4 regions of the Sphingomonas sp. CFBP 13603 genome follow, and region 3 is predicted to be linked to each of the others. Evidence: predicted binding sites of a transcription regulator. Region 3 holds the regulator's gene; each other region holds the start of a gene.

Region 1 (7,583 bases), on a different contig from region 3:
TCGTCATCCTCGCGCAGGCGGGGATCCATACTGGCTGACGGCTTGGCACGCTCGTCCGGTCCGAGGGTCTGGGTCCCCGCCTCTGCGGGGATGACGGAGGAGGGAAACATAAAATTGCCGCGGCCCTCTTGAACAAGAAACAGTCTGCGATATATCGCAACTCATGAACGAAGATATATCGGAGAACACTCAAATGCGTTTTGGTATGGGATATGGAGCCTGGACCGGTGGTCCGCGGGCTGACGGCGAAGGCCGCGGTCGCCCCGGCCACGAAGGTCATGGTCGCCACGGCCACCGCGGCGGCCCTGGTGGTCGGCGGCGTCTGTTCGATGGCGGCGAGCTGAAGCTCGTGATGCTGAAGCTGATCGCGGACGCACCGCGCCACGGCTACGACCTGATCCGCGAGATCGAGGGGCTGACCGGGGGCGGCTATGCGCCGAGCCCGGGCGTCGTCTATCCGACGCTCAGCATGCTCGACGAGATGGGGTTGATCGAGGAGCAGCAGTCGGAAGGCGCGAAGAAGCGCTTTGCGGCGAGCGACGAGGGCCGCGCGCATCTGGCCGAGAATGCGGCCGTGGTGGACGGCCTGTTCGCGCGGCTGGCGGCGGTCGGTGCGGAGTCCGAGCGGACCGATGGCGCGCCGATCCGGCGGGCGATGGGCAATCTTCGGCAGGTGCTCCAGCACCGGTTGATGCGCGAGGACGTCAACGAGGATACGCTGCACGAAGTCGCGGCCTTGCTCGACGAAGCCGCGCAGAAGATCGAGCGCTTGAAGTGAGCGTCTCGGTCGCGAGAGTGCCGACGCATTCGGCCAGCAAGTATCTCCAGCAGCTCGCCAAGCACTGGAGCCACAAGATGGAGGTCACCTTCTCGGAGGAAGAGGGTCGCATCGCCTTCCCGAACGGGGCGGTTCTGGAGATGCGTGCGGACAGCGAAACGCTCGACGTCGCGCTGACCGTGCCGGAGGCCGAGGACGTGGAGCGGATGCGTGGGGTGGTGTCGAGCCATCTCGACCGGTTTGCTTTCCGCGAGGCGCCGCTGACGTTCGACTGGGCTATGGTCTGACAGCGTCCCCAAACCGTCATCCTACCCCCCAAGCCGTCATCCCAGCGAAAGCTGGGATCTCCCCCTTCGGGTCGCATCGTCCGCCAACGGGAATACCCCAGCTTTCGCTGGGGTGACGGTTTCGAGGTATGGGAATCGATTACGCTAAGCGTGGCAGGCGGGGCTAGCCTCCCCGCCGCACCATCACCTCGAGATACGTATCCAGTACCGACTGGTTGATCGTATCCCACAGATACCCGGCGGCCTTGTCGTGCCCGGCCCATCCCATCGTCTCGCGCAGCCCCGGCTCCGAGACGATCCGGCCGATAGCATCCGCATACCCGGCGATATCGCTCGGCGGCACGAGAAATCCCGTCACGCCGTCATCGACCAATCCGACGGCGCCGGACGCCCGCGCGGCAACGACGGGAACGCCCGCCGCCATGGCCTCAAGCGTCACGTTGCCGAACGTTTCGGTCACGCTCGGATTGAAGAACACGTCCATCGACGCGACCGCGCGTCCCAGATCATCGCCAGACTGGAACCCTGCGAACACCGCACCCGGCACGCGCGCGGCGAACCAGTCGCGCGCGGGTCCTTCGCCGATCACCAGCACCTTGTGCGGCACGCCGCGCTGTTCCAGCTCGCGGACGACGTCGGCGAAGACGTCGAGACCCTTTTCCTTCACCAGCCGCCCGAGAAACCCGACCGCGACCTCTCCGTCGGCAATGCCGCGCGCGCGGCGCCACTCGAGATCGCGGCGCGTCGGCGTGAAACGGTCGTGGTTCACCCCGCGCGACCAGATCGCGGTCGGCGTCGTCACGCCCCAGTCGCGGACGATCTCCGCCATGCCGCGCCCGGGCACCAGCACTTCGTCGACGCGGTTGTAGAAGCGCGTCAGGATCCTCACCATGATCGGCTCGAAGAACGCCATCTTGTAGTAGCGGAAATACGTCTCGAACCGTGTGTGCAGCGACGCGACCGTCGCGATGCCGTTGCGGTGGCCATAGCTGATCGCGCGGTGGCCGAGGAAATCGGGTGCCGAGACATGGACGATGTTCGGCGCGAACGCATCCAGATCGCGCCGGATCGCGGCGGGCAGCCCGCGCGCCATCTTGTATTCGCCACGCCCCGCCGGCAGCGGAAGCGATGGCACCGCGACCAGATCGCCGGTCGGCGGGAAGGCGGGCCTGGCATTGGTCGGCGAATAGACACGCACCGTCGCGCCCTTCGCCAACAGATGGCCGACGAGCAGATTGAGCGCCTGGTTTGCGCCATCGCGTACGTAATTATAGTTGCCGCTGAACAGGGCGATGCGCAGGTCGGTGGCTTGCATCGTCGCGCGGATAACGCCGGGTTTCCCGAAGCGCCACTAAATCCGCAACTTGTCGCACGCGCGCCCCATTGATGTTCCCGTATCGTTCTCGTACATCGGCGGCATGGCGAAACCCCAGAAGCGTTACGTGTGTCAGGCCTGCGGATCGGTGTCGCACCGCTGGGCGGGGCAATGCGCCGATTGCAGCGAGTGGAACACGCTGGTCGAGGAGGCAAACACCGCCGCCACCCCGTTCCATTCGAAGCATAACCTCCAGACCGGCGGCCGCGCGATCCAGCTCGTCGGGCTGGATGCCGAGATCAAGCTGCCCGATCGTATGGCGACCGGGATCGCCGAACTCGATCGTGCGCTGGGCGGCGGGTTCGTCGAGGGTTCGGCGACGCTGATCGGCGGCGATCCCGGTATCGGCAAGTCGACGCTGCTGTTGCAGGCGGCGGCGAAGATGGCGCTGGCGGGGCAATCGGTCGCGTATGTTTCGGGTGAGGAGGCCGCGGACCAGGTCCGCCTGCGCGCACGGCGGCTCGGGCTTGGCAATGCGCCGGTTCAGCTCGCGGCGGCGACCTCGACACGCGATATTCTGACGACGTTGCAGACGCGGCCGCCCGCGATGCTGGTGATCGACTCGATCCAGACGATGCACTCCGACCTGATCGAGGGCGCGCCCGGCACAGTCAGCCAAGTGCGCGCGTCGGCGCAGGAGCTGATCAGGTTCGCCAAGGAGCGCGGGACTGCGGTCGTTCTGGTCGGGCACGTCACCAAGGACGGCTCGATTGCCGGTCCGCGCGTGCTTGAGCATATGGTCGACACGGTGCTGTCGTTCGAAGGCGAGCGCAGCCACCAATACCGCATCCTCCGCGCGATCAAGAACCGCTTCGGCGGCACCGACGAGATCGGCGTATTCTCGATGCAGACGGAAGGACTGGCGGAGGTCGGCAATCCGTCGTCGCTGTTCCTCACGCACCGCGACGATGCGATGACGGGGGCGACGGTGTTCCCGGCGCTGGAGGGAACGCGGCCGGTACTGGTCGAGATCCAGGCGCTGACCGTTCGGCTGGCGTCCGGCGCGACGCCACGACGCGCCGTGGTCGGCTGGGATTCGGGGCGTCTTGCGATGATCCTGGCGGTGCTGGAAGCGCGGTGCGGACTGAGTTTCTCCAACGCCGAAGTGTATCTCAACATCGCCGGCGGGTATCGCGTGCAGGACCCGGCGGCGGATCTCGCAGTGGCGGCGGCGCTCATTTCCGCGATGTCGGAGCGTCCCGTGCCGGTCGATGCGGTGGCGTTCGGCGAAGTCGCGCTGTCGGGCGAGATCCGCCCGGTCGCACATGGCCCGCTGCGCTTGAAGGAAGCGAGCAAGCTCGGTTTCGAACGCGCATTGGTGCCGGCGTCGATGACGGGCGAGAAGAGCGGCATGAAGCTGTCGGGCTTCAAGACGCTCGCGTCGTTCGTCGATCACATGATGGGACGGGGGTAAGTTTATCGCAGGGGGCAGCGGCGCGTCGTTCCGCTGCGAAGGCGGGGATGCATAACCTCGAGGGGAAGGCATGGATCGCGTCGTTCGCGGTTATGGGTTCTCGCCTCCGCGGGAATGACGGGACTGAGCAGCGCCGGCGGGAACGCTCGCACTAGCGGTTCGCGCCTCGCGTCCCTATTCCAGAGAGCATGAACCTCACCGCCCTAGACATCGTTGTCCTGATTGCCGTCGCCGGGTCCGCGGTGCTGGGGCTGCTGCGCGGGTTCGTCACCGAAGTGTTGTCGATGTTCGCCTGGGTGGCGATGGTGGCGATGTTGAAGCTGTTCCACATCCCGCTCGCCGCCGCGCTGTCGCCGATGGTCGGCACAGTCGGTGGTGCCGCGGTGCTTGCGTTCGCGATCATCACCGGCGTCACGTATATCGGCGGGCGGCTGGTCGCCAACGCGATCGGCGCGCGGACGCGGACCTCGATCCTCGGCCCGGTCGACCGTGCGCTGGGCTTCGGGTTCGGCGCGCTGAAGGGACTTATCCTCGCCAGCCTCGTCTTCCTGCTCGCGACGCTCGTCATCGACACGATGAGTGGCGGCCCGTCGCGCCGGCCTGCCTGGATGACGACGTCGCGAACCTATCCGCTGCTCAACGCGACCAGCGCAGGGATTGCCGATTTCGTCGACCGCCGCCGCCGCGGCAAACCTGTTTTCGGCGCAACCACGCCGCCTTCCCGATCCGATAACGCAAGCGAGCCGAAATCATGAGCGCGCCCCTCTACAATGCTGAGATCCTACGCCTCGCCGCGACGATGCCGCACCATGAACGCCTGCCCGAGCCGATGGCGACCGCGGAGAGACGCTCGCCGATCTGCGGCAGCCGCGTGACGATCGATGTCGCGGTCGACGAAGCCGGCAAAGTCAGTGAGGTAGGTCTGCTGGTTCGCGCCTGCGCGCTCGGCCAAGCATCGTCGTCGTTGCTGGCGGCGAACATCCTCGGCCGCACCCCCGTCGAACTCGCCGCTGTGCGCGACGCGTTGACGGCATGGCTTGCGCGCGAGGGCGATGCGCCCGATTGGCCGGGGATGGATATCTTCACCCCCGCACTCGACTACACCGCGCGCCACCCTTCGATCCGGCTCGCGTTTGAGGCCGCGGCCGAGGCTGCCGACACCGCTGCAAAGGCGAAGGTCTGATGGCGGAGGCTTCGCCGTCGCTGCTGCGGGACGGCGTCGTGCTGCTCGGGTTCGGTCTCATGTTCGTGCTGCTGTTCCGCCGGCTCGGGCTCGGCGCGACGCTGGGGTATCTGGTCGCGGGTGCGGTCGTCGGGCCGCATGTGCTTGGCCTGGTCGGCGATGCGGAATCTAAGCTCGGGTTCGCCGAGCTCGGCATCACGCTGCTGCTGTTTATCGTCGGCCTCGAACTAAACCCGTCACGCCTTTGGAAGATGAAGGAGGAGATTTTCGGTCTTGGCCTTCTACAGGTCGCGATCTGCGGGCTCGCGATCACCGCGATCGTCTGGGTCGGGGCGAAGTTCTCGCTTCCCGCCGCGCTCGCGCTCGGGCTGCCGCTCGCGCTGTCGTCGACCGCGCAGGTGCTGCCGATGCTGCGCTCGTCGGGGCGGATGAAGACCCCGTTCGGGGAGCGGGCGTTCTCAATCCTGCTGTTCCAGGACCTCTCGATTGTTCCGCTCATCACGATCGTGGCAGCGATGAGCCGCAACCCCGCGGACGCCAACGCACCTCCCGGCTGGCTGCTGGCGATTTACACGGTGCTCGCGGTGGTCGGCCTCGTCGTGGCGGGACGTTTCCTGTTGCGCCCGTTCTTCCGCCTGATCGGCAACCTTGGCGAGCGCGAGATGTTCGTGTTCGCCGGCCTCTTTACCGTCATCGCCAGCGCCGCGATCATGGAATGGCTCGGGCTGTCGACCGCGCTCGGGGCGTTCATCGCCGGCGTGATGCTCGCGGACAGCCCGTATCGGCATGAACTGGAGGCAGATGTCGAGCCGTTCCGATCGATCCTGCTCGGCCTGTTCTTCCTCGCGGTCGGCATGGTGCTGGACCTCAACGCGATCGCCGAGCGCCCGTTCTTCGTGATGGCGATGGCGGCGGCGCTGATCGCGACCAAGACCAGCGTGATCATGCTCATCGGCATGGCGTTCAAGATGACGTGGCGGCAGGCGTTCGCGCTGGGGTTGTTGCTGAGCCAAGGGGGCGAGTTCGGCTTCGTGCTGTTCGCGCAGGCGCAGGCCGGGCTACTGATCGAACCGCAGGCGGCCAGCCTGTTCGGGGCGATCATCACGCTGTCGATGGCGACGACGCCGTTCCTGATGGGTATCACGCGGCGCTTCCGGACCGAGCCGATCGCCGCGGGGAAGGAGCGCGACGGCCCCAAGGTCGACGGCGCGAACGCGATCATCGTCGGCTATGGGCGGTTCGGCCAGACGGTCGGCCAGATGCTGCTCGCGCAGGATATCCCGGTGACGCTGATCGACACCGATATCGAGATGATCGACATCGCGGGCGAGTTCGGCGCGAAGGTCTATTACGGCGACGGCACGCGGCTCGACCTGTTGCGGCAGGCGGGCGCGGCGGAGGCGGAGATCATCTGCTTCTGCATGGATGGCGACCAGCTCGATCCGGATACGATCGAGGGTGTGCATGAGGCCTTCCCGGATGCTGCCATCTACGTGCGTGCGTTCGATCGCCGCGCTCTGGTGAAGTTGAAGAATACCTCGGCGACCGCGGTTGTGCGCGAAGTGATGGAGTCCGCGGTGAAGATGGCGCGGCTCGCGCTGCGCGGGCTGGATGTGTCGCCGGCCGATATCGACCGTGCGGAGGAGCAATACCGGTCGCGCGACAAGGAGCGGTTGCAGTTGCAGATCGACTCCGGTGACATGCGCGCGGCGCGTGCCGAGACGGCGAAACGCTTTCCCTGGGGGAATGATACGCAATGATTATCGCCATTCTTGCGGCCTTGTCGGGGGCGATCGCAGTCGCGGCGGGGGCGTTCGGGGCGCATGGCGCGAGTGGCTCGGCGGCGGAGTGGTTGAAGACCGGCGCGCAGTATCAGCTCGTCCACGTGGTCGCGGCGCTTGTTGCCGTGCGGATGGAGGCGCGGGGGCCGGCGTGGTTGTTCGTCGTTGGCGCCGCGATCTTCGCGTTGACGTTGTATGCGATGGCGCTGGGTGCGCCGCGCTGGTTCGGGGCGATCACGCCGATCGGTGGGGCGTTGTTGATCGGAGGCTGGTTGTGGCTGGCTTGGAGTGCGCGCGGCTAGGCAAAATTGTTTCCCCGCGAAGGCGGGGACCCAGTCTGGGCACCCGCCTTCGCGGGTGAACAAACTTGCTCCGAGTCCTCTGGCGCTACCGCTTCTTCCTGCAGGCGTCGGAGCAGTAGATCACGCTGTCCCAGTCTCGCGCCCATTTCTTGCGCCACGTGAACGTCCGCTCGCACGCCGGACACACTTTGGTCGGCAAGTTTTGCTTGGCGACACCGTTGGGCATCAGCGGGGCTGCGCGTCGAGGAAGGTCTCGACGTCGGCGAGGTCGACCGTCTTGTCGAGATACGTCTGGCCGATCCCGCGCGCGAGCAGGAAGGGCAGAGTGCCCGCCGCCATCTTCTTGTCGTGCCGCATATGGTCGACCAACCGCGCACCGCTCGAGCCGACCTTCGCCGCCGCCAGACCGTCGGGAAGTCCGACGTCACGCCAATGCGCCGCAACGCGCTCCGCATCTTGTCCA
Region 2 (7,583 bases), on a different contig from region 3:
CCGACAAATCGTTCAACAACCCGTGCGCCAATCTGCGACCAAACCGACTGGACGCTACCGTGACCGACTGATCTGATCGGCACCGGTGCACTGAGCCTCATTCGAGTTAATTCTATGGGGCAATCAACGCCCTACGTGGCGTTCCGACCACATTAACGGGCGTCCAAAGTTGGGATAGGCGAGATGCCCGTGAATGTCCGTGTGTGGACGCCCCGCTGGATACAAGGGGTTTTCGATAGATTTGTTCGCGCAGGTTCAGGTGCTTCCGTGTGTCTGGCCTGTTGATGCAGCCATCATCACGGCTGCTGGCCTGTATGGAGATCGCGGATCGGGTCCAGACCGCTAGTGCGCGCTCAAGGCGCCTGGACATTTCACTGGTTTTCCCGACCCCGTCTTCTGACCGTTGCGCCATACCTCTCTACTGACCTTTCCTTGCATCCCTGACGCCTCAAGCCTCGGCGGTTACACCGCCGCGGCCGGAGCTCTGTAGGAGCCGCCGTGCGCCATCAGCGCCCAGACGGTTCTCGCCATCTTGTTGGCCAGCGCGACGGTGACCAGCATGCGAGGCTTACGCGCCAGCATGCCGGCCAACCACGCTCCGGCTTTGTCGGGGTGACGGGCCGCAACCTTGGTTGCCGAGCTCGCGCCCAGGATTAGAAGTCGTCGCAAACTGCGCTCGCCCATCTTGGTCGTTCGCCCCAGCCGCTCCTTGCCGCCACTGGAGTGCTGCCGTGGGACGAGGCCGAGCCAGGCTGCAAAGTCTCGCCCGCGGCGGAAAGTACTGGCGGCCGGCGCCAGCGCAACCAGCGCCGTCGCAATCACGGGACCAACACCAGGTATCGTCATAAGCCGCTTCGCTGTGGATCGGCGTCGAAAGCTCTGCCATGGCAAAGTATCGCTAGTTTATTGGAACTACTCGAAAACCTACATGGTAGGGGACTAGATCGGCGCCGATTGGAACCCTTCCCTGACCGACATTTTTCGAAAGATTGCAGTCGGTTGCTTCCCTAGCTGCAGGGGCTCGCTTTCGACGCTGATCCACATGCTGGGACCGCGCCCTCGTGCACCGAGATCACGTCCGAGCATTACGACGAGACCTACGACATCAATGTGAAGGGCACGATCTTCACGGTGCAGAAGGGCTTGAAGCTGATGGGCCAAGGCGGTTCAATCATCCACCGGCTCGACTACCGATGTGATGGGAACGCCTGCGTTCAGCATCTACAGCGCTTCAAAAGCTACTGTTCGTAACCTCGCGCGAAGCTAGGCACAGGATTTGCGTGGTACGGGTATTCGTATCAATGTTTTGCCGCCAGGACCAACGCTCACCGAGCTGGCGGCCGAGGTTGTCGGTCGCGATGCCATGATCGAGATGGGATCTACCACGCCGATTGGGCATGTCGGCGACCCGTCCGAAGTCGCGGCAGCCGCGGCATTTCTCGCATCGTCGGATAGCAGCTTCATGACAGGCAGCAGGCTGTTCACCGACGGAGGGTTGGCTCAAATCTGACGCACTAAGCCAGCGGGCGAAAAGCCCGCTGGCTTTGAACGCGGTACCGGCCAAATTCCCACGCTTAGATGTACTTTACTCGGTCAGGCCTACGAGAACCCGAGCAGGCGATCTTCGCCCCGGTACGGACCACCCGCTTTTCCGATTTTACGCCGGCTGCCCATTTCCGCCAGTTGATCCGAAAATCTGGCCCGTCGAATAGCTCAGGGACGGATCGGCTGCGGCAACGTACAGTGCAGCAATCTCAGCTGGCTGGCCGGCGCGCGCCATTGGCGAGTCCTCACCGAAGCTTTTTAACTTCTCCGGCGTCGCCCCGCCGCTAACCTGCAGCGGAGTCCAGAACGGGCCCGGCGCAACTGCGTTCACGCGGATACCGCGACTGGCAAGCTGCTTGGCCATGCTTTTGGTGAAGTTCAGCACCGCGGCACGGGTCAGCGCATAGTCGACGATGTCCGGTGAAGGATTGCCAGCCTGTTCGGAGGACGTGTTGACGATCACCGCGCCAGCACTCATCCGTTCGAGTGCCGACTTCGTCAGCCAGAACGGCGCGTAGACGTTGGTTTTCATCGTATCGTCGAAATCCTGGCTCGAGATATCGGCGATACCCGGACGCGTCTGCTGACGGGCCGCATTGTTGACCAGGATATCGAGCCCGCCAAGCTGTTCGCTGGCTTGCTGCACCAGCCGGCGGCAAAAACGTTCGTCGCGCAGATCCCCTGGAATTGCGACCGCCTTGCGACCCTCGGCCCTGATCAACGCAACGACTTCGCGCGCGTCCGGTTCTTCGGCGGGCAAATAGTTGATTGCAACGTCCGCGCCCTCTCGCGCATACGCAATCGCTGCAGCCCGACCAATGCCACTGTCCCCGCCGGTTATCAGGGCCTTCTTGCCTGCCAGCTTGCCTGAACCCTTGTAGCTTTTCTCGCCGTGATCGGGTCGCGGTGTCATCTTTGACGCAAGACCGGGCCAAGGCTGCCGTTGGACGGGGTAGGGGGGCTTGGGATACGCTGCGGCTGCCGGTGTCGTCGCGGCATTACTGCCACCGCTTTGCGCTGCAGCGTTTGCGGCCGTTGCGGCGATGGCACCGGCGGTAATGGCTGCCCCCGTCACGAAAGTGCGTCGTGTGGTATCGGTCATGGTCATAGCTCCCGGAATGATCACGACCCCAAGCGCTAAACGACTGCTTCTGTTCCAGTTTCGGCCGCTACGCGCGCCTCGCTTTCTGTGCGCACAATCGAAAAAAACGAATTTTCTTCAAGACGGATGACCGTCTGCGAGCGGTATTTGTCCTCCCTAGCTACTCTTGCGACGCCGAACGCGTAAATGAACGAGCTTCTGATGTCGGAATGCATAGAACGGCGCATGCGTCCGCAAGACCGGGTCCTGCAGATCGCTTTGCCGAACATCACTACCGCGTGACGAGCAGTAGCAACCGTGTGCCTTCTCGGATCGTTACATACGCTTAAGGAGAATAGTCATGGCCGCCACACAGGACGAAGAACCGGGCTTTGAGACCGACGTTAACGAGCAGCCGGATAGCAATAAAGGTCCCGGGGACAGCGTCGAAGACAAACATCCGGTTGAAAAGCAAAACTCTCACGATATCGAACAGGCTCAAAAGTAAGGAGCCGAAAAAAGAGAAGAAGGCGGCTTGTACTGATTGTTCCACGATGAGTAGCCAAACATATTGACTCTACCCGACAAAGCATTTGTAAACTAATCACATTTGAATCTCCAATGCAGCGCAAATTGGTGGCTTTGACTCACTCGTGTATTTGATTGATCCTAGTATTGTCGTAACAATGAGCCAATTCACGCGCTTGCGCTAAATGGGCAGCAGCGGCCGTCATGCCCTCACGATCCGCGAGCACAAGTGCCGCGTCAATTGCTGCGCAAAGCTCAAGTTGCCCGTTTGCCTGACCGTCTGGCATCATACTTCCCTCCAATGCCAGCTACCGGCAAAATTGAGTTAAATAAAACAATAAATCTATGTTATGGTTCCAAATGATCGGCGATTATGAACGAGGCCAGATGGCCCAAAGCCTTCTTCGCGTTCGTGAAGTCCGTCAGGATAGCTATCCGTCTGAAACTTTTGACGAATTTGCCTGAAATATGCTGCTGCATCTTTTCGTCACCACATCGAATAACAAGATGATGACCAAAAATAGAATGATAGACATGTCTGGAGCATCAATGGCTGTCGGGCGCCGGTGGCTTGCTCATCTGCTCGCTGACGGCCAGATATCTGATCGCGGGGATGGCCAAGATGTTTCGTTTACTCCGAACTCTGTTGCTTGCATGAGAGCATTTCTTAATCGGGCCTGTAATATACATCGGGAAGCGGCCCAGTTTACGAGGTAAAGACATAACCAATTCGCTGGTCTACTAACTAGGGCCCGTCTCCTTCCTCAGCATCGCGTCCTTAAGCGTATTGCCTGCTATCCCCCCGGCCGCGACCGCAACAACGACATTGCCGACGAAGAACTCGACGATGCCGACAATGCTGCCAAACGCGATCAGCGCCGACGTCGTCACGGGCAGCGCTGCCGTCACCTTACCGATCGCGACTTTCGCCTCCTGGCGGACAAACCCAAGCCGTTCCAACACCGGCTCGAGCGATCGACCTTGATCGACTGCCGCGATCAGATCGCCCAGCGCACGATGCAGCGCCTTCAGCTGCTGCAGCGCTACCGCGCGATCGGCATCGACCGGCCCACCATTGTCGCAAGCGAGTTCCTCATCGTCGATCAGCCGTTGCACGGCTTCCAGGGCAACAGGCGCTAGTGCCTGAATGAAAGCGGCATGCTCGCGTAGGGAAGGGCGCCCGGTCCACGTTGCCGAACTGACGGCATCCGGTCCGCGAACTTCGTCCCAGAGCGCCTTGAATTGCTCACGAACCATCTCACGCCGAGGGGTGCGATCCTTGGTTTCTCGCGCATGGCGTACGAATACCTCAAGACTGGGCTGCGCCGCGACAAAGGCGGGCGCCAACGGCCGCAGGTCGGTCCGTCCAAGCGGACTGGACACGCATCAGCATGCTCGACGACAGCCGATCGCTGTACGCGAACCCCCGGTAGCGCAGAGCACCGGATAAGCTGTGCCGACCGCCTTCAGACAAAAAAAGGGGCCGCCAAAAGCGACCCTAGAAGTTTTTAGGAGAGGATGCCTGAAAGGCGTTATCTTGATATCCGGCAGACCGGGCAATGGCGATTGCAAACCTGGCTAATCCGGATTGCATTTCATGCACTTGGAGAAAGGTTAAACCAAACTCGTTCCCTGGCCAGCTTGATGACAGCGGCGGTATCTACGAGGCTCGACACTGCGAGGAAACGGTCTGGATCCCACACATTGATCGCATGCCTGACGACAATCGTTCGGATACGCGCAGGTCCGACAGCCCGCCTCCGCGATACATAGCCAGACGCGCTTCGCAGCGTTCCTAGCCGGAACGTTTATCCACATGAGTCTCGAGTCTGACGCTTGACCAAACGGTTTTGGTAACGGAACATAAAGGGAACATGTAGAGTCTAGACATCATGATCACCGCCCTCGAGTCCCTGCCGACCAGCATCGCCCACCTGCGGACAATCGCAACGCCGGTGATGGATCACCGCATCATGCCGTTCGGTATCCCTGCGCTCGACGATCGCCTCGCAAGCAGGGGCCTTCGCGCTGGAGCACTGCACGAGGTCGCCGCACTAAGCTGTTCGATGGTCGACGATGCCGCGGCAACGCTGTTCCTGGCAGGCATCGCCGCGCGAGAGGCGGTCCACACAGGCGGACCGGTGCTGTGGGTGAGCTGTCGCAACGATCTCTATGCCCCTGGCCTCGAACAGGCGGGCCTATCGCCTGCCGACTTGATCCATGCACAACCCCGTGACGATGCGGCCTTGCTCGCGGTCGTCGAAGATGCGGTGCGCGACGGAACGCCGTCGGCGGTGATCGCCGAGGTAAGCCGGATGTCAATGGTCGTAACCCGGCGCCTGCAACTCGTGGCGGCTGATGCCGACATTCCCGTACTCATCCTGCGACGCAGACGTAATCGCGACCAGGATCCGCTCGCCGAGCCGTCCGCGGCCTGGACGCGCTGGCGGATCGCCAGTGCGTCGTCTGAGCGCCTCGGTGTTGCCGGCGTCGGCCGATCGCGGTGGCAGGTCGAGGTCGCACGGCAGCGTGGCGGCGAAGCATTTTCGATGATTTTGGAGGGCTGCGATGAGACGGGTTGTCTCGCTGTTCCTGCCGCACTTGGCCATCGAGCGGCTGAGACGGCTGGACCGGCACGCTACGCGGCCGCCTGAGCGGCCAGCCCTTCAGCTTCCCGTCGACGACGATCCCGGTGCATGTTCGGTACCGCGGGGCGGCGGGTGGCGGCCCGGTGCGCGTTGGGCGCGCGCTGACATGCCGACCAAGCAGGATGTGGAAGGTCAGATCGCACTGCTTCCTGCCCATGCCAGGCCACCCATGCGCGAACTTGGCCGACGTTCGGAAGCGGCAAACCATCCGTTCCACGGGCCTGCGCCAGCGGACAGTCACGACAGGGTCGCGGCGACCGTTGCCGCGTTTCACCGTGCGCCGCTCGCGCTGGTCAGCAAAGTCGGCCGGCGCGAAGAGGTAGTGGCCGCCTGCGATGGCGCTGCGGCGTTGGGGATCACGATCGGGATGGCCGCGACCCATGCGCGTGCGCTGGTGTCCGATCTCGACATCCGATCGTCCGAGACGGAGGCGGATGCCGCGATGCTGGATCAGCTCGCGCTACGCGCGGTGCGCCGCTGGTCGCCGATCGCCGCAGCCACACCACCCGACGGGCTGTGGCTCGACCTGACCGGCTGCGCGCATCTCCATGGCGGGGAAGAACGGTTCTGCCGGCGTCTGCGCGCGTTTTGCCAGCGTGCCGGATTCACGGCGCGCGTGGCGGTGGCAGACACTCCGGGCGCTGCCCACGCCGTTGCCCGGTTTGGGTCTGCCGACATCGCGATCGTCCCGGCAGGGAGAACGATGAAAGCGCTGAGCGGCCTGCCGGTTGCCGCTCTGCGCCTCCCGGGCACGGCGCTCGTCGCCGCGCGCAAGTTCGGCTTCGAACGCGTCGCTGATCTCCTGCCGGTTGCACGCGGACCTTTGGCACGCCGGCTGGGGCTGGCTACGATCACGCGGCTCGATCAGGCCCTTGGCGCGGTCGCCGAACCCATTACGCCGCGTACCGACGAGGTCATGCCGGTCGTCGAGCGCCGGTTGCTCGAACCGATCGTCACCGCAGACGCGATCGCGCAGGTCATGGAGGATTTGCTCGGCGACATGGCTGAGCTGCTCCGCGCGAAGGGGCTCGGCGTACGTTCGCTACGGCTCGGCGGGCTACGCGTCGACGGTACCGAACAGGTCGTGGCCGTCGGGACCTCACGACCAACACGCGAGGTCTCGCATCTGCTGCGGCTCATGAAGCTCAGGATCGAACGGATCGATCCTGGCTTGGGCCTCGAGCAATTCTATCTGGCGGCGCCGCACACCGAGCCCCTCGACGCGCTCGATCTTGGTGCGGTTCTCGCCGGTGAGGTTCTCGTGCGCGATCCGGCCCGTCTCGTCGACGTCGTTGCTGGTCGTATCGGCGCAGACGCCGTGTTCCGGATCGCGCCGGTTGAGAGCCACGTGCCCGAGCGTGCCGTCATGCGGGCAGACCCGGTGGTGGCGCCCGCGGGCTGGCCAAAATGGCGACGACCGACGCGCCTACTGGCCAGACCCGAACCCCTGTGGGGCGTGATCGCGCTGATGCCCGATCAGCCGCCCCGGCGGTTCGAGTGGCGCGGCCGGCCGCACAAGATCGTGGCCGGCGACGGCCCCGAGCGGATCCACGGTGAGTGGTGGCGCCGTGACGCGGAAGTGTGGGCTGTCCGCGACTATTACCGGGTCGAGGATGACGCGGGCGGTCGATACTGGGTGTTCCGGCGTGGCGACGGGTTCGTCGAGGACACCGGCGATCTCAGCTGGTGGATGCACGGCGTGTTCGCATGACCGACTATGTCGAGCTCCAGGTCCTCACGCACTTTTCGCTACTCCGTGGTGCATCGAGCCCGGAGGAGCT
Region 3 (7,583 bases):
CTCGCCCGCTGGATCGCCTACTGACATGACCATGCTCGACCGTATCCTCGAGACCAAGCGCGCCGAAGTCGCTGCGCGCAAGGCCACGACCTCGCTCGCCGATATCGACGCCGGCATCGCCCGCATGTCGAAGCCTCGCGGCTTCCGCGCCGCGCTTGATGCGAAGAAGGGCGACGCCAAGACCGGCTACGCGCTGGTCGCCGAGGTCAAGAAAGCCAGCCCTTCGAAAGGCCTGATCCGCGCCGATTTCGATCCCGTAGCCCACGCCCGAGCCTACGAAGCCGGAGGCGCCGCCTGCCTTTCGGTGCTGACCGACGAAAAATGGTTCCAGGGCTCCGACGCCTATCTGACCGCGGCCCGCGACTCCGTCTCGATCCCCGTGCTGCGGAAGGACTTCATGGTCGACCCGTGGCAGTCGACCGAAGCCCGCGCGATCGGCGCCGACTGCATCCTCATCATCGTCGCCGCGCTTGACGACATCCAGATGGCCGAGATCGAGGCTTCCGCGCTAGAATGCGGCATGGACGTGCTGGTCGAGGTCCACGACGCGCACGAGATGGAGCGCGCGCTGAGGCTCAAGTCGCGCCTGATCGGCGTCAACAACCGCGACCTGCGCGACTTCTCGGTCGACTTCCAGCGCACCTACGATCTCGTCGGCAAGGCCCCGAAGGATTGCACCTTCGTCGCCGAAAGCGGGCTCACGACGCGCGCCGAACTCGATGCGATGGCCGAACACGACATCCACTGCTTCCTGATCGGCGAAGCGCTGATGCGCCAAGACGACGTCGAGGCCGCTACTCGGGCGCTCGTCGGATGACCGGCCTCACCCACATCGACGAAGCCGGCGCGGCCCGCATGGTCGACGTCGGCGGCAAGGCGGTGACTGCCCGCGAAGCCATCGCCTCCGGCCGCATCACCATGTCCGCCGAAGCCGCCGCGGCGATCGGCGCCGGCACCGCGAAGAAGGGCGACGTCCTGGCCGTCGCGCGCGTCGCCGGCATCATGGCCGCCAAGCGCACCAGCGACCTCATCCCCCTCTGCCACCCCCTCCCGCTGACCAAGGTGGAAATCGACCTGGTCGTCGACGAAACCGGCGTGACCGCCACAGCCACCGCCTCGACCGAAGGCAAGACCGGCGTCGAGATGGAGGCCCTGACGGCTGCCACGGTCACGCTCCTGACGATCTACGACATGGCGAAAGCAATCGACAAGACGATGGTCCTCACCGACATCCGCGTCCGCGCTAAGTCCGGCGGCAAATCCGGCAACTGGACCGCGTAGAAGAAAACCCTCTCCCCAAAGGGGAGAGGGAAAGACGCCAAAGGCGGCGAGGGTGAGGGCAAGCCAAGCAGAACGCGCCTAGCCTGGGACTTCAATCCCCATCCATCGACCAGTCGTGGCTTTCCACGATCGTAGACTCGACCGGCCGGCCCGCAGCATCGAGCGACGGATCATACCGAAACCGCTGCTCGATCAGCCGGCACGTCAAATTATCCAGCACCCGGCTCCCGCTCGACCGGGTCACGCGGCACCCCGACACCCGCCCATTGGTTTCGACCAAGTACCGCACAAACACCCGCCCCCGAATCCCGGTCTCGGCGGCTTCCCGCGGATAATCCGAATCCCGCAACCGCCCGCTGCGCCACTCCGGCGGCGTCTCCTCGCCCCCGCCGCCATCGCCGTCGCCATATCCCCCACTCCCGGTGCCACTCCCGACTCCGCCACTTCCCGTCCCCGGCCCGCGAATATCCGAAGCGCCCGCCGTCGCCTGCGCCCCCACCCCCGCCTTCTCCGCAACCACGACAGGCGGCGGCACCACAACCGGCACTACCGGCGGCGGCGCCACCACCTCGGTAGCCTTCGACTTCAAATTAGGCGGCGACGCAGCCCCCTCGGGCTTCCGGCTAGGCGAAGGCCGAGGCCTGACCTTCTCCTCGGGCGGCGGTGGCGGAGGCGGCGCCGCATCGAACACCTTCAACGCATCGGTCACCGCCGCCGGCATCGGCACCACCAGCCCGTTGAGCAGCGCATAGCCAAGCACCCCCGGCAACAGGACAGCACCCACCGCCGCCCCGATCCTGTCTTTCGCCCGAGGGTGATTGCGTGTCATCATGCTGATCTGGTGTCTCTTTCCGACAAACAAAGCCCCGCATCGGATGAACCCGCGCTGGCCAACGGTCGAGGAACGCTATCGAGGACCCATCCGCACTCGGCAGTCACCGCCGGAGAAGCCCGCGACCAAATCAAAACACCACCCCGGCGAAGGCCGGGGCCCAGTTGGGAAGGCCACAGTATTAGAGGGCAACCGTTCCGCCCAACCCTTGTTTCCCCGCGAAGGCGGGGACCCAGACTGGGCTCCCGCCTTCGCGGGAAAACAAGGAGGTGGCAGCGACGTTCGATCTAACGCAGTCAAGTCAGTCACAAAGACCGCCCTGCCGTCGCACTCCCGGCAACGACACCTGTCCTACACACCAAACCCATGGCAAAGCACGGAACCTACCCCCACGCCCCGCGCTTCCCCATACAACACCCCAAAAGCGCCAACCGCCAAAACGCTCCCAGCGTCTACACTTCCTATACTTCACTTTCCCAAACCGCCCGAAAACAGAGTCTTACGCATGACCCTAGTCCCCGTCGCCGAAGCCCAGTCCCGCCTCTTCGCCATGGCCCCCCGCGTCGGCAGCGAAACCGTGGCCTTGCGCGAAGCCGCCGGCCGCTGGGCCGCCGAGGACATCCTCGCCCGCCGCACGCAACCCGCCGCCGACCTGTCCGCCATGGACGGCTACGCGATCCGCTTCGAAGACCTCCCCGGCCCCTGGAAAGTCATCGGCGAAAGCGCCGCCGGCCGCCCCTTCACCGGCAAGGTCGGCCCAAGAGAAGCCACCCGCATCTTCACCGGCGCCGCAATGCCCGAAGGCGCCGACACGGTCATGGTCCAGGAAGAAGCCGAACGCGACGGCGCAACCCTGATCCTAGCCGGCGAAGGCCCCCCGACGCTCGGCCGCAACACCCGGCGCAAGGGCCTCGACTTCTCGACCGGCACCCGCCTCATCGCCGCCGGCGACCGCCTCAGCCCCGCGCGCATCGCCGTCGCCGCGACTGGCGGCCACGGCAGCCTCACCGTCAACCGCCGCGTCCGCGTCGCCGTCGCCGCCACCGGCGACGAACTCGTCCCCCCCGGCTCGATCACCGACGGCGTCGCGCTCCCCGAATCGAACGGCATCATGCTCGCCGCGATGCTCGCCGACATGCCCGTCGACATCATCGATCTCGGCATCCTGCCCGACAATCTCGAGATCCTCCGCGAGGCCTTCGCCAGCGTTCAGGCAGACCTGCTCGTCACCACCGGCGGCGCATCGGTAGGCGACCACGACCTCGTTCGCCCCGCGATCGAAGCCGCCGGCGGCACCATCGACTTCTGGCGGATCGCGCTGCGCCCGGGCAAGCCGATGATGGCCGGCCGGATCGGCGAGATGATGGTGCTCGGTCTCCCCGGCAACCCGGTCTCCGCGTTCGTCACCGCGACGTTGTTCGTCAAACCCGTCGTCGCGCACATGGCCGGCGCACGCGACCCGCTCCCCCAGTCGACCCACGCCCTCCTCGGCGAAGACCTCCCCGCCAACAACGCCCGCACCGACTATCTCCGCGCCGAACTGCGCGACGGCAAAGCCTATGCCTCGACGATCCAGGACAGTTCGATGCTCCTGACACTGGCCCGCTCGACCTGCCTCATCGTCCGCCCCGGCAACGCGCCCGTAGCAAAGACAGGCGAATCGGCGGAAATCCTCGTGATCGGGTGAAGCGAGCGCTTGACGGCGTTAATTATGTTCCATAGAAGTTCCCAGTCTGTTCCGGACGGAGAACCGCCATGCTCACGCGCAAGCAGCACGAACTCGTCTGCTTCATCAACGATCGCCTCAATGATACCGGCGTCTCGCCGTCGTTCGAGGAGATGAAGGACGCACTCGACCTCAAGTCGAAGTCGGGCGTCCACCGTCTGATCAGCGCGCTCGAGGAGCGCAACTTCATCCGCCGCCTGCCGAACCGCGCGCGCGCGCTCGAAGTGCTGCGCATGCCCGAGCGTCCGGAAAAGAAGACGCCGTCCAAGCCGTCGAACGTCAAGGCAGCCCCCGCGGCCGCAACGCCGCAGCCGGCCAACGACGTCATCGAGATTCCCCTCCACGGCCGCATCGCCGCCGGCGTCCCGATCGAAGCGTTCGAGGGCAGCACGATGCTAGCCGTCCCCGCTGCGTTGTTAGGGACCGGCGAACACTATGCCTTGGAAGTCTCGGGCGACTCGATGGTCGAGGCCGGTATCCTGGACGGCGACTACGCCCTGATACGCCGCACCGAAACGGCGCGAGACGGCGAGATCGTCGTGGCCCTGATCGAAGACAGCGAAGCCACCCTAAAATACTTCCGCCGCGAAGGCGCCATGGTCCGCCTCGACCCGGCAAACCGAGCCTACGACCCCCAACGCTACGCCCCCGCCCAAGTCCGCGTGCAGGGCAAACTCTCCGGCATCCTCCGCCGCTACGACTGAGTTGCCGAGACCGGCCTGCGTTATCGCGACGCAGCCCGGTCTCGGTTTTGGGTTGCTAAGGAAGCGACAGCCAAGCCGGGAAGCCAAGTCGCTCTTTCCTACCGGCAGCAGCGACCGGGCCTCTTCGGCAAACTAAGCGATGTGCTTGGAGCGGTCGAAAAAGTGGCCAGTTCTTCGACACGCCCAAGCAAACACCGCCAATCATTCGGAAGACCCTCTCACGCTCCGATCCATAAGCGCGACCTCGACTCGAACCCTCAATCTCTGCGCCTCTGCGCGAACATATCGCCGCCAATCCCTCGCACAGCCGAAGAATTGGTTCGCGCGGAGACGCGGAGGTGTTTCGCTTAGGGAGAACGAAACCATTCCAAACGTCTTTCGCAAGTAAGACAGATAGTCGCCAGTCCGATTCATCCTGCCGTACAAGAACCTTCTCCGCGTCTCCGCGTCTCCGCGTGAACCAATTCTTTGCACCAAGATCGCATGCAACGACGGGTGATTGTGTTCGCGCGGAGGCGCAAAGGCGCGAAGATGTGGTGTTTAGATTTGCGACTACCTGCCTTCGCAGACCACCGAAATACCGACGTCGGCTTATCGTTCATGGAGGTGTGAAGGTGTCCCGAATCGCATCACCTTCGCGCCTTTGCGCCTTCGCGTGAACATTTCTACTTTTGACGGCCTCGGCTGGCGCGAAACGACGACGTAGCACCGTGAAACCGGCCATGTCGCGGCCCGAACAAATGCGCGGTGCGTTCGAGGAGAGGCGGATCGCGCCAGGGGTGGCGATCGCCTGCGTTCAGGATGGTCACGACCGTCCCGCGCCCCAAGGTCAACGCGACGCCGCCCGTTCGACGGAGTATGCGGCGATCCAGTTTCAGCCACCGTGGCACACAGCGTTTCGGCAAGCCCCGTTCGCTGACGACGACATCGGCGCTGCGACAGGCGGCAAGGAACTCGGCAATCGGGACCATATAGGCGCTGCGCGTCGCGAGGACCCGCCACATCCGTCCCCGTGCGGCGATATCGGTGACGCATAGATCGCGGCTGCACCGCGCATCGGGTTGGTCCGCCAGCAGCAGCGGCTCGCCATCCACCCCGCCGTTCTCTGCCAGCATGTCGCGCGTATAGTCGCCGGCCCGATCGCGCAGCATCGCGAGCCCCGCCGCCGTCCGCACCGCGACATGACGCCCGTCGCCGGTCACGAGAACATCCGGCGCCGGCGTCGTCAGCGCCCAGACCGCGCCGATCGTCAGCGGTACCAGCCCGAGCCGCCGCCACTGCGTTCGCCACAAGGCAATCCAAATCCCCCCAACGATCATCAACGCAAACGCCGCCGTCGGCATCGCTGGCAGGGAGCGCACCGATCCGGGTGCGCTAGCAACGATATGCGCGAGCCACAGCAGCGCATCGAGTGATCGCTGGACCAGCCACCAGATCGGCGCGCCAAGCCCGCCGGCATCAAGCAGCAACGCCAGCGCTTCCAGCGGCATAACGACGAAGGTCGTCAGGGGGATCGCGATGATGTTGGCGAACGCGCCGTAGAGCCCGGCCTTGTGGAAATGATATACCGCGATCGGCATGAGCGCGAACTCGACGAGCAGGCCGGTGAGCAACAGCGATGCTATGCCGCGAGCGAGGCGGCGCGGTCTGCCTTCCTCATGCGGGCCGAAGAACGCGCGAATGGCTGGATGCTCGTGCAGCGCCATGATCGCGGTGATTGCCGCGAACGAGAGTTGGAAGCTCGGCCCCGCCGCCGACTCGGGCAGCACGAGCATGACGCACGCTGCCCCCGCCGCGACGAGACGTAAGGTCATCGCCTCGCGCCCCATCGCCAGCGCCGCCAGCACGAGCAGCGCGGCCACACACGACCGGATCGTCGGAACCTGGCTTCCGGTCAGCAACGTATAGGCGATCGCCGCCGCCGCTCCAGCCAGCGCAGCGATCAGAGGCAAGCGCGCGTGCAGTGCTAACCAAGGACTCAGCGCCAGCAGCCGCAACACGATCAACATCGTCGCCGCCACCGCCGCCGTAATATGCAACCCGCTCACCGACAGCAGATGCGCGAGCCCGGCGCGACGCATCGCCTCCGAATCCTCTTCGCTGATCGCACCGACGTCGCCAGTTGCGAGCGCTGCGGCGATCCCGCCTGCGCTGCCATCCAATCGTGAAACGATATGGCGCGAGAGCGCAACGCGGACGCCGGCACCCGACTCGCTCGGCGTTGTCACAGCGACCGGTGCGAAGCCCCGGCCTGTCGCTCCGATCCCGCCGAACCAAGCAACTCGCGCGAAATCGTAGGCGCCCGGAACCGCGGGCAGCGGCGGCGGCATCAGCCGCGCCCGTAGATGCACGACCGCTCCCGTTCCCAGCAGCTTCGGCGCATCCGCTTCCGCCAGATTGACGCGGACACGGTATGGCAGGGCGACCGGTTGCCCGTCGGCCTCCACTCCCTTCCCGATCGGCAGCAGCGTCAGCCGGACCAGCTTGCGTGCAACCAGCGGTTCGATCGCCTCCACCTTGGCCGAGAAACTCGCGATCGTCGGTCCGCCCAACACCGGCCGGGCCACCGACTCTGATCGAGCCCAAATAAGCCCGAGCCCCAGCGCGACCGTCAGCAACCCGATCGCCAGCGACCGCGCGGCACGCCCGCCCTGCCCCACCGCCAGACACGACAGCCCACCGGCGGCCAACACCAATATCGCCAAGCACCACGCCGCCGGGTCCGGCAACGCGAACCACAACGCGATCCCCGCACCCAGCATCACCGGCAACCACAACACCAGTTGGTCGCGCTCCGCCTCGAGCCAGCGTTCCACGGCAAGCCCGACGACAGCCCCCCATCGCGGCACGCCCATTTGTCGCCGCCAAGGACGCATGCTAGGGGCGGCGACGGCTGTCATGGCCATCGTTTCTCCATCGTTTCATCAGTCTGGGAGCACCCGCGGTTGGGCGCAATATCTGATACGGGCACCGCCAATTCGGCCGCACCCGTGGTTACCCGTTTCGCTCCGTCGCCGACGGGGTTCCTGCATCTTGGCGG
Region 4 (7,583 bases), on a different contig from region 3:
AGCGCAACCGGAGCAGCATCGCGGTGCCGACGATTCCGAGCACGCCCGCGACCACGAACATGATAGCTGAACCATATGTCATGCGGCGAACTCGCATGACGTGCGTTGAGATGCCGAACCCACTACAGGAGAACGACCATGGTCGATGCAACCAAGATCCAGGAACATGCCGAAGTCATCGGCGCGGACGGCGTCCATGTCGGCACCGTCGACAAGGTCGAAGGCAACCGCATCAAGCTGACCAAGAAGGACTCGGGCGCGCAGGTCGTCGAGGGCACGGGCAGCCATGAAGGGCATCATCACTTCATCTCGCTCGGGCTGGTTGCGGATATCGAGGACGGCAAGGTCCGGCTTTCCGCCAACGCCGACGTGGCGGTGACGTTCGAAGAAGAGGCCTGACGCGAACGCGGTGTGTTCGACACGCGCCGCATAGCCAGTCCGAACCCCGGTCCGCTTCGCGCGGGCCGGGGTTTTTTGCGTCAGGCGCTCCCCGGTCCGTGGTTCACGGGCCGGGGTCACGCTTGAACGCCGAGAGGCCTTACTGGCAGGCAAGGCACTCATCGTAATCCTTCGACTCGACGTCGATCTGGCGCAGGTCGATGGTGTTGTCCGCCTCGACACCACCGGCGAAGCCCGCGCGCTGGACCGACTTCGAACGCAGGTAATAGAGCGACTTGATGCCGAGCTCCCACGCGCGGAAGTGGAGCATCAGGAGGTCCCACTTCTCGACGTCCGCCGGGATGAACAGGTTCAGCGACTGCGCCTGGTCGATGTACGGCGTGCGATCCGCGGCGAGTTCGAGCAGCCAGCGCTGGTCGATCTCGAAGCTCGTCTTGTAGCAGTCCTTTTCCTCGACCGAGAGGAAGTCGAGATGCTGGACCGAACCGCCCTGCTCGAGGATCGAGTTCCACACCGCGTCCGAGTTCTTCGACTTCTCGCTCAGCATCTTTTCGAGATACGGGTTCTTGATCGAGAAGCTGCCCGACAGCGTCTTGTGCGTGTAGATGTTCGCCGGGATCGGCTCGATGCACGCCGAGGTGCCGCCGCAGATGATCGAGATCGAAGCCGTGGGCGCGATCGCCATCTTGCAGCTGAACCGCTCCATCGCGCCGACGTCGGCGGCGTCGGGGCAGGGGCCGCGCTCGATCGCGAGCTGCATCGAGGCTTCGTTCGCCTGGCTGCTGATGTGCTTGAACATGCGCAGGTTCCACGACTTCGCCATCGCGCCCTCGAACGGGATGCCGCGCGCCTGGAGGAAGCTGTGGAAGCCCATCACGCCGAGGCCGACCGAGCGCTCGCGGCCCGCGCTATAGGCGGCGCGCTCCATGCCGGGTTCGTGGCGGTCGATGTAATCCTGCAGGACGTTGTCGAGGAAGCGCATGACGTCCTCGATCAGGCCCTTCTCGTCCTTCCACTGATCCCATGTCTCGAGGTTCAGCGACGACAGGCAGCAGACCGCGGTCCGCTCGTTGCCGAGGTGATCCTTGCCGGTCGGCAGCGTGATCTCCGAGCACAGGTTCGAGGTCGAGACCTTGAGGCCGAGTTCGCGGTGATGCTTGGGCATCGCCTTGTTCACGTGATCGGCGAAGACGATGTACGGCTCGCCGGTCTGGAGACGGGTCTCGACGAGCTTCTGGAACAGCGAGCGCGCGTCGACGGTGGCGCGGATCGCCTGGTCCTTTGGCGAGCGGAGGTGCCATTCGTCACCGTTGCGGACGGCTTCCATGAAGGCGTCGGTGATCAGCACGCCGTGGTGGAGGTTCAACGCCTTGCGGTTGAAGTCACCCGAGGGTTTGCGGATTTCGAGGAATTCCTCGATCTCGGGATGCGAGACGTCGAGGTACACGGCGGCCGAACCGCGGCGCAGCGAGCCCTGAGAGATCGCAAGCGTGAGCGAATCCATGACGCGGACGAACGGAATGATGCCGCTGGTCTTGCCGTTGAGGCCGACCGGCTCGCCGATGCCGCGGACGTTGCCCCAATAGGTGCCGATGCCGCCACCGCGCGAGGCGAGCCAGACATTCTCGTTCCAGGTGTCGACGATCCCGCCGAGGCTGTCGGGGACCGAGTTGAGGTAGCACGAGATCGGCAGGCCGCGACCGGTGCCGCCGTTCGAGAGAACGGGGGTGGCGGGCATGAACCACAGCTTCGAGATCGCGTCGTAGAGGCGCTGCGCGTGGCCGGCGTCGTCGGCATAGGCGGAGGCAACGCGGACGAACAGGTCCTGGTAGCTCTCGCCCGGGAGCAGATAACGATCCCGGAGCGTGTCCTTGCCGAATTCGGTCAGCAGCGCGTCGCGGCTGTGATCGACCTCGACGGGGTAAATCTGCGCGCGCACGGAATGGCTGTCCTGCGCCTGGCGTGGCGCCTTGGGAGCCTCGGCTTCGATGGTGGGGGCTGCTTGGTCGATCGTGTCTGTGGTCATGTCGCTATCCCGGCTGCTGTCTCTGAAATCCATCGAAACCGCTCCTAGTGTTCTGTATTCGTTCGAATCGGCGTCATGTCGCCATGCTACCATCGGACGGCCCCTAACGGGAGAACAAAAAGTGACCATCGCGGCGGTGGAAGGCGCGCATATGATCGGTTCGCATAGGGCTATGCGAGGGATGTTCTACCAGCGATTGGGTCCGCCCCCGAACGCAACCCCAAGAGATTGTGCCAAAGCGCGGAGAGACGCAAGGGGGTGTGGGGGTGGTCGAGGGCTCGGTTCGTCGCGTTCGGGTGCGGGTTGGGCGAGCGGGATATTCGCGACGCGTGGACTTCTGCGGGGTTCGTGAAGCGCAAGGGGGCGAAGCGGGAACGAAAAATTATTTAAGGGCGGAAGGTGGCAAATGTTGCTTCAAGCGGAGCAGGTATGAGTAGGCACTGGATATGGGGGGCCGCTCTAGTTCCCCCGCGAAGGCGGGGGCCCAGGAACCACGAACGTCGCCCTACTTGATTCCTGGACCCCCGCCTTCGCGGGGGAACGGTGGTGATGCGAAGGTAACCTCAAATCGCCCCACCCCGGCGAAGGCCGGGGCCCAATTGGGGGACGGTGATAACGAAACGCAGCGCGCCGTTACGACCACCTTTCCACTTGGGCCCCGGCCTTCGCCGGGGTGGTGGCGGTTGTTGGCGCGTCCTGTCCGCCTCAGCCCTCGATCATCGTCCGGATCTGCGTCGCCAGCGCCTCCATCGCGAAGGGCTTAGTGATCATCGACATGCCCGGCTCCAGGAAGCCCGACGCCAGTGCGGCGTTCTCCGCATAGCCGGTCATGAACAGTACGCGCAGGTCGGGACGCAGCGCACGGCCGGCGTCGGCGACCTGGCGACCGTTCAGGCCGGGCAGGCCGATGTCGGTGACGAGCAGGTCGACGCGCTCCATCGTGCGCAGGCGCTCAAGCCCGGCAGGGCCGTCATGCGCCTCGATCGCCTGATAGCCCAATTCGCCGAGGACCTCGACGATCAGCGCGCGGACGACCGAGTCGTCCTCGACTACCAGCACGATCTCGCCCGCATCGGTGACGTGGTCCTGCGTCAGCCCCGGCAGCGCCTCGTCCTGCTCCGCTTCGCCGTAATGGCGCGGCAGATACAGCTTGATCGTCGTGCCCTGGCCGAGCTCGCTATAGATCCTCGCATAGCCCTCGGACTGGCGCGCGAAACCGTAGATCATCGACAGGCCGAGCCCGGTACCCTGACCGATCGGCTTGGTCGTGAAGAACGGCTCGAATGCCTTGGCAATCGTGTCGGCGGACATGCCGGTGCCGGTGTCGGACACGCAGATGCACACGTAATGGCCGGGCCGGACGTCGCGCTGGCTGGCGGCGAAATGGTCGTCGAGGTGCGCGTTGCACGTCTCGATCGTCAGCTTGCCCCCATGCGGCATCGCGTCGCGCGCGTTGATGACGAGGTTGAGCAACGAGTTCTCGAGCTGGTTGGGATCGCACAATGTCGTCCACAGACCGCCCGCGAGCACCATTTCGAGTTCGATCTGCTCACCGGTGGTGCGGCGGAGCAGGTCTTCGAGCGAGGCGACCAGCGGGTTGACCTTGACCGGGCGCGGATCGAGCGGCTGGCGGCGCGAGAACGCCAGCAAGCGGTGGGTCAGCGAGGCGGCGCGGTTGGCGGCGGTGGTCGCGCCGGTGATGAAGCGATCGAGTTCGCTTACCCGGCCTTGCGCGACGCGGCGCTGGACGATCTCCAGGCTGCCGGTGATGCCTTGCAACAGGTTGTTGAAATCGTGCGCGATGCCGCCGGTGAGCTGGCCGACCGCCTCCATCTTCTGCGCCTGGCGTAACGCTTCCTGCGCTTCGATCAGTTCCTGCGTGCGGTCGCGGACGCGCTGTTCGAGGTCGGCGTTGAGCGATTGCAGGTCGCGTTCGAGCGTCTTGCGATCGGTGACGTCTGCGCCCTCGACGAACACGCCGACGACCGCGCCGGTCGCGTCGCGGATCGGCTGGTAGACGAAATCGACATAGCGGTCGTCGATCGGACCACCGGGTTCGGCCTGGACCGCATACAGCATCCCGCGCGCGGTGAAGGCGTCGCCGCTCGTGAACACGCCGTCGAGCAGGTCGAGGAACCCTTGTTCGACCGCATCGGGCAAGGCATCGGCGACGGTGCGGCCCAGCACTTCGCGGTGGCCGATCAGCTTGTCGTAGCCGGGGTTGGTCAGCTCGAACCGGTGCTCGGGCCCGCGCAACATCGCCATGAAGGTCGGCGCCTGCGCGAACATCTGGCTCATCCGCTCGCGCTCGTCGCGCAGCGCGCGTTCGGTCACGACGCGCTCGGTGCTTTCGTAGGTCGAGCAGAACATGCCCGCGATCGCGCCGCTCTCGTCGCGCACGGGCGAGTAGGAGAAGGTGAACCAGGCGTGCTCGTCATAGCCCTTGCGGTCGGTGACGAGCGGCAGATTCTCGAAGAACGACGCTTCGCCCGCCAGCGCCTTGTCGACCAGGGGGCTGATATCGCTCCAGACATCCGCCCATACGTCCGCAAACCGCTGGCCGAGCGCCTGCGGGTGCTTGTCGTGCATGATGCGCGCGTAATGGTCGTTATAGAGGAAGCCGAGTTCCGGGCCCCAGGCGAGGCACATCGCGAATTCCGAGGCGAGCATCAGCGAGACGATCGAACGGAGCGACTGCGGCCAGTGCTCGATCGGCCCCAGCGGCGACGACGACCAGTCATGCACGCGGATCATCTCGGCCATCTCGCCGCCACCGGTCAGGAAATCGGCCTCGGCCGTCTGTGTGGTCATCTCAAATTCCTGCCGGGTCGCACGCCGGGCCGAATTTTACTCCGGTGCGCGTTCGATACGGCGACGCGTCGCACGTTTCTACCGGTTCGCGGGCAGGTCGGCGGGTCATCGGCACAGTTCGTCCGCCAATCGCGTCAGGCTGTCGACGCTATGGTCCCAATCCTGCGCGGCGTCAGCGTCGGGTGCCGGGCGGCCGCCATATTCGTGCGGTCGGTCGACATAGGCGGTTTGCAGGCCGGCGGCGCGCGCCGCGGCGAGGTCGCTATGGTGCGCAGCGACGAGGCAGAGTTCGCCGGGAGCGATGCCGAGAAACCGCGCGGTGGCGAGGTAGGATTCGGGGAGCGGCTTGTAGATGCGGCTGACTTCCGCCCCGAGGATCGCGTCCCAAGGCAGGCCGGCGCGGCGTGCCATCTCCAGCATCAGTGCGATGTTGCCGTTGCTGAGCGTGACGATCGGATACCGCGTCTTGAGGTGGGTCAGGCCCTCGACCGAGTCGGGCCAGGGATCGAGCCGGTGCCAGGCGTGAGTCAGGTCGACGAGCGTTGCCTCGTCCAGCGCCGCGGTGTCGATGCCGTGGTGACGGATCAGGTCTTCGAGCGCCTCGCGGTGGAGCGTGTCGAGAATGACGAACGGCCGCCGTCCGCTGCGGACCTCCTCGAGCGCCGGCTGATAGCGTTTGCGCCAGCCGTCGGCGAAGGCGTGCGGGTCGATATCGGTGCGGCCGAGGTTTGCGAGGATCGGGGCGGCGTCGCGCGCGATGCCCGAGCGCCAGTCGACGACGGTGCCGAACACGTCGAAGGCCAAGGCTCTGATCGGGAGGCGGTTTACCATGATGGAGAGACGGCGGGCGACGGCGGTTGGTTCCCGCTAAAAGCCGATCGGGCTGGCACGGGAGGACGGTTCCATCGCTCAGCCCGCGCGACGAAGACGCGTTCCCTGGCCCTGGTTGAGGCTATCGAGGTCGAACGCCTCGTGGAACTCGATCCCCGCCTTGCCGCCGCGGGCCCAGCGGACGCGGGCCGCGACCATCTGGTCCTCGAGCAGTTCGATCTGCATTTCGACGCCGTCGGGATTGCCCTTGATCCGCAGCCCGTCGAGCATCGCTCCCGACGTCGAAATGTCGCGGATCCTGACGTCGCCGCGGACGCCGTCCATCATGATACGCGCCGAGCGCAACATCTTGGTGCGCGGCGCACGGCTCACCTTGAAGCCGCTGGCGGTGGCGGTGGCATCCTCGACCCCCAGTTGCAGCAACGCCTCGTCCGCGCGGACCGGGCGGCCATAGACATAGCCCTGGATATGGCTGCACCCGAGGTCGCGGACCAGATCGATCTCGTCCTGCACCTCGACCCCCTCGGCGGTCGTCTCCATGCCGAGCGTGTCGGCGAGCGTGACGATCGCCTTGATGATCGCGGCGTTGCGGTTGCCGGGTTCGGCGGCGCCTTTGACGAACGACTGGTCGATCTTGATCTTGTCGAACGGGGCGTTGCGCAGATAGCCGAGCGACGAATAGCCGGTGCCGAAATCGTCGAGCGCGAGCCGGACGCCGATCGTCTTCAGCGCCCTGAACATCCGCTCCGACGATGCCGTCTCGTCGAGAAACACGCCTTCGGTGATCTCCAGTTCCAGCCGGCCCGGTGCGATTCCCGATTGCGCCAGCGCGCTGGTGACGAGCGCGGGCAGCGCCGGATTGGCGAACTGGATCGGCGAGACGTTGACCGCGACGCGGACGGTGCCGGGCCAGCGCGCCGCCTCCATGCACGCGGTGCGCAACACCCATTCCCCGATCGCCTCGATCAGCCCGCATTCCTCGGCGACCGGGATGAAATCGGCGGGCGAGACAAGCCCGCGCGTCGGGTGGAACCACCGGATCAGCGCTTCGTAGCCGACGATCCGCGTCGTCTTCGTGCTGACGACGGGTTGATAGCAGAGGTGGAATGCGCCCTGCGATACCGCGGCGCGCAGATCGTCTTCGAGCAGTTTGCGCGTCCGTGCGCCGGTCAGCATGTCGTCCGAATAGAATCGGGCCACGCCGCGACCGTCGGCCTTGGCGGCGTAGAGCGCGAGATCGGCGTTGCGGACGAGCGTTTCCGATGTGTCGCCGTCCTCGGGTGCGATGGCGATGCCGATCGAGCAGCCGATCGTGACGGAGGCGCCATTGATGAAATAGGGCTCCGAGAGCGACGCGATCACCTCACGCGCGAGTGCACCAAGCGTGGTGCGATTGTCGATTCCAGGTAGCACCACCTTGAATTCGTCGCCACCCAATCGCCCGACCAGACCCGCATCGGCGATGCCACGCTGGAGCCGCTGTGCGACCTGTTGCAGCAGCGCGTCGCCGGCCTGA

What was found. Region 3 encodes LexA, which represses DNA repair genes until DNA is damaged. Its sites were predicted from a motif close to GTTCCNCNCTTGTTCT; they were not measured.
Region 1: a site for LexA is predicted at 2,454-2,469, ahead of radA (DNA repair protein RadA). Genes of this name have one in related genera too.
Region 2: a site for LexA is predicted at 5,013-5,028, ahead of IFR23_RS17410 (ImuA family protein). Genes of this name have one in related genera too.
Region 4: a site for LexA is predicted at 2,537-2,552, ahead of IFR23_RS14690 (ribonucleoside-diphosphate reductase subunit alpha). Genes of this name have one in related genera too.

What each region holds. Positions count from the first base shown of each region.
Region 1 is NZ_JADBIA010000002.1:103,955-111,537, reverse strand. It holds gene IFR23_RS03350 (PadR family transcriptional regulator) at 194-778, shown strand; gene IFR23_RS03345 (DUF2218 domain-containing protein) at 775-1,065, shown strand; gene IFR23_RS03340 (glycosyltransferase family 4 protein) at 1,229-2,380, opposite strand; gene radA (DNA repair protein RadA) at 2,484-3,854, shown strand; gene IFR23_RS03330 (CvpA family protein) at 4,043-4,609, shown strand; gene IFR23_RS03325 (iron-sulfur cluster assembly scaffold protein) at 4,606-5,037, shown strand; gene IFR23_RS03320 (cation:proton antiporter domain-containing protein) at 5,037-6,797, shown strand; gene IFR23_RS03315 (DUF423 domain-containing protein) at 6,794-7,120, shown strand; gene IFR23_RS03310 (DUF2256 domain-containing protein) at 7,206-7,346, opposite strand; gene aroB (3-dehydroquinate synthase) at 7,346-7,583, opposite strand, start outside.
Region 2 is NZ_JADBIA010000014.1:2,786-10,368, reverse strand. It holds partial or broken gene IFR23_RS17435 (transposase) at 463-864, opposite strand; gene IFR23_RS20340 (SDR family oxidoreductase) at 1,277-1,510, shown strand; gene IFR23_RS17425 (SDR family oxidoreductase) at 1,658-2,647, opposite strand; gene IFR23_RS17420 (hypothetical protein) at 2,988-3,134, shown strand; gene IFR23_RS17415 (hypothetical protein) at 3,896-4,501, opposite strand; gene IFR23_RS17410 (ImuA family protein) at 5,113-5,808, shown strand; gene IFR23_RS17405 (Y-family DNA polymerase) at 5,723-7,513, shown strand; partial or broken gene IFR23_RS17400 (error-prone DNA polymerase) at 7,510-7,583, shown strand, end outside.
Region 3 is NZ_JADBIA010000005.1:135,558-143,140, reverse strand. It holds gene trpD (anthranilate phosphoribosyltransferase) at 1-24, shown strand, start outside; gene trpC (indole-3-glycerol phosphate synthase TrpC) at 26-817, shown strand; gene moaC (cyclic pyranopterin monophosphate synthase MoaC) at 814-1,281, shown strand; gene IFR23_RS10365 (energy transducer TonB) at 1,373-2,065, opposite strand; gene IFR23_RS10360 (molybdopterin molybdotransferase MoeA) at 2,619-3,800, shown strand; gene lexA (transcriptional repressor LexA) at 3,869-4,543, shown strand; gene IFR23_RS10350 (ComEC/Rec2 family competence protein) at 5,209-7,398, opposite strand; gene gltX (glutamate--tRNA ligase) at 7,489-7,583, shown strand, end outside.
Region 4 is NZ_JADBIA010000010.1:3,695-11,277, forward strand. It holds gene IFR23_RS14680 (hypothetical protein) at 1-82, opposite strand, end outside; gene IFR23_RS14685 (DUF2171 domain-containing protein) at 139-399, shown strand; gene IFR23_RS14690 (ribonucleoside-diphosphate reductase subunit alpha) at 539-2,458, opposite strand; gene IFR23_RS14695 (ATP-binding protein) at 3,131-4,795, opposite strand; partial or broken gene IFR23_RS20650 (PAS domain-containing protein) at 4,772-5,236, opposite strand; gene IFR23_RS14700 (haloacid dehalogenase type II) at 5,342-6,067, opposite strand; gene IFR23_RS14705 (EAL domain-containing protein) at 6,146-7,583, opposite strand, start outside.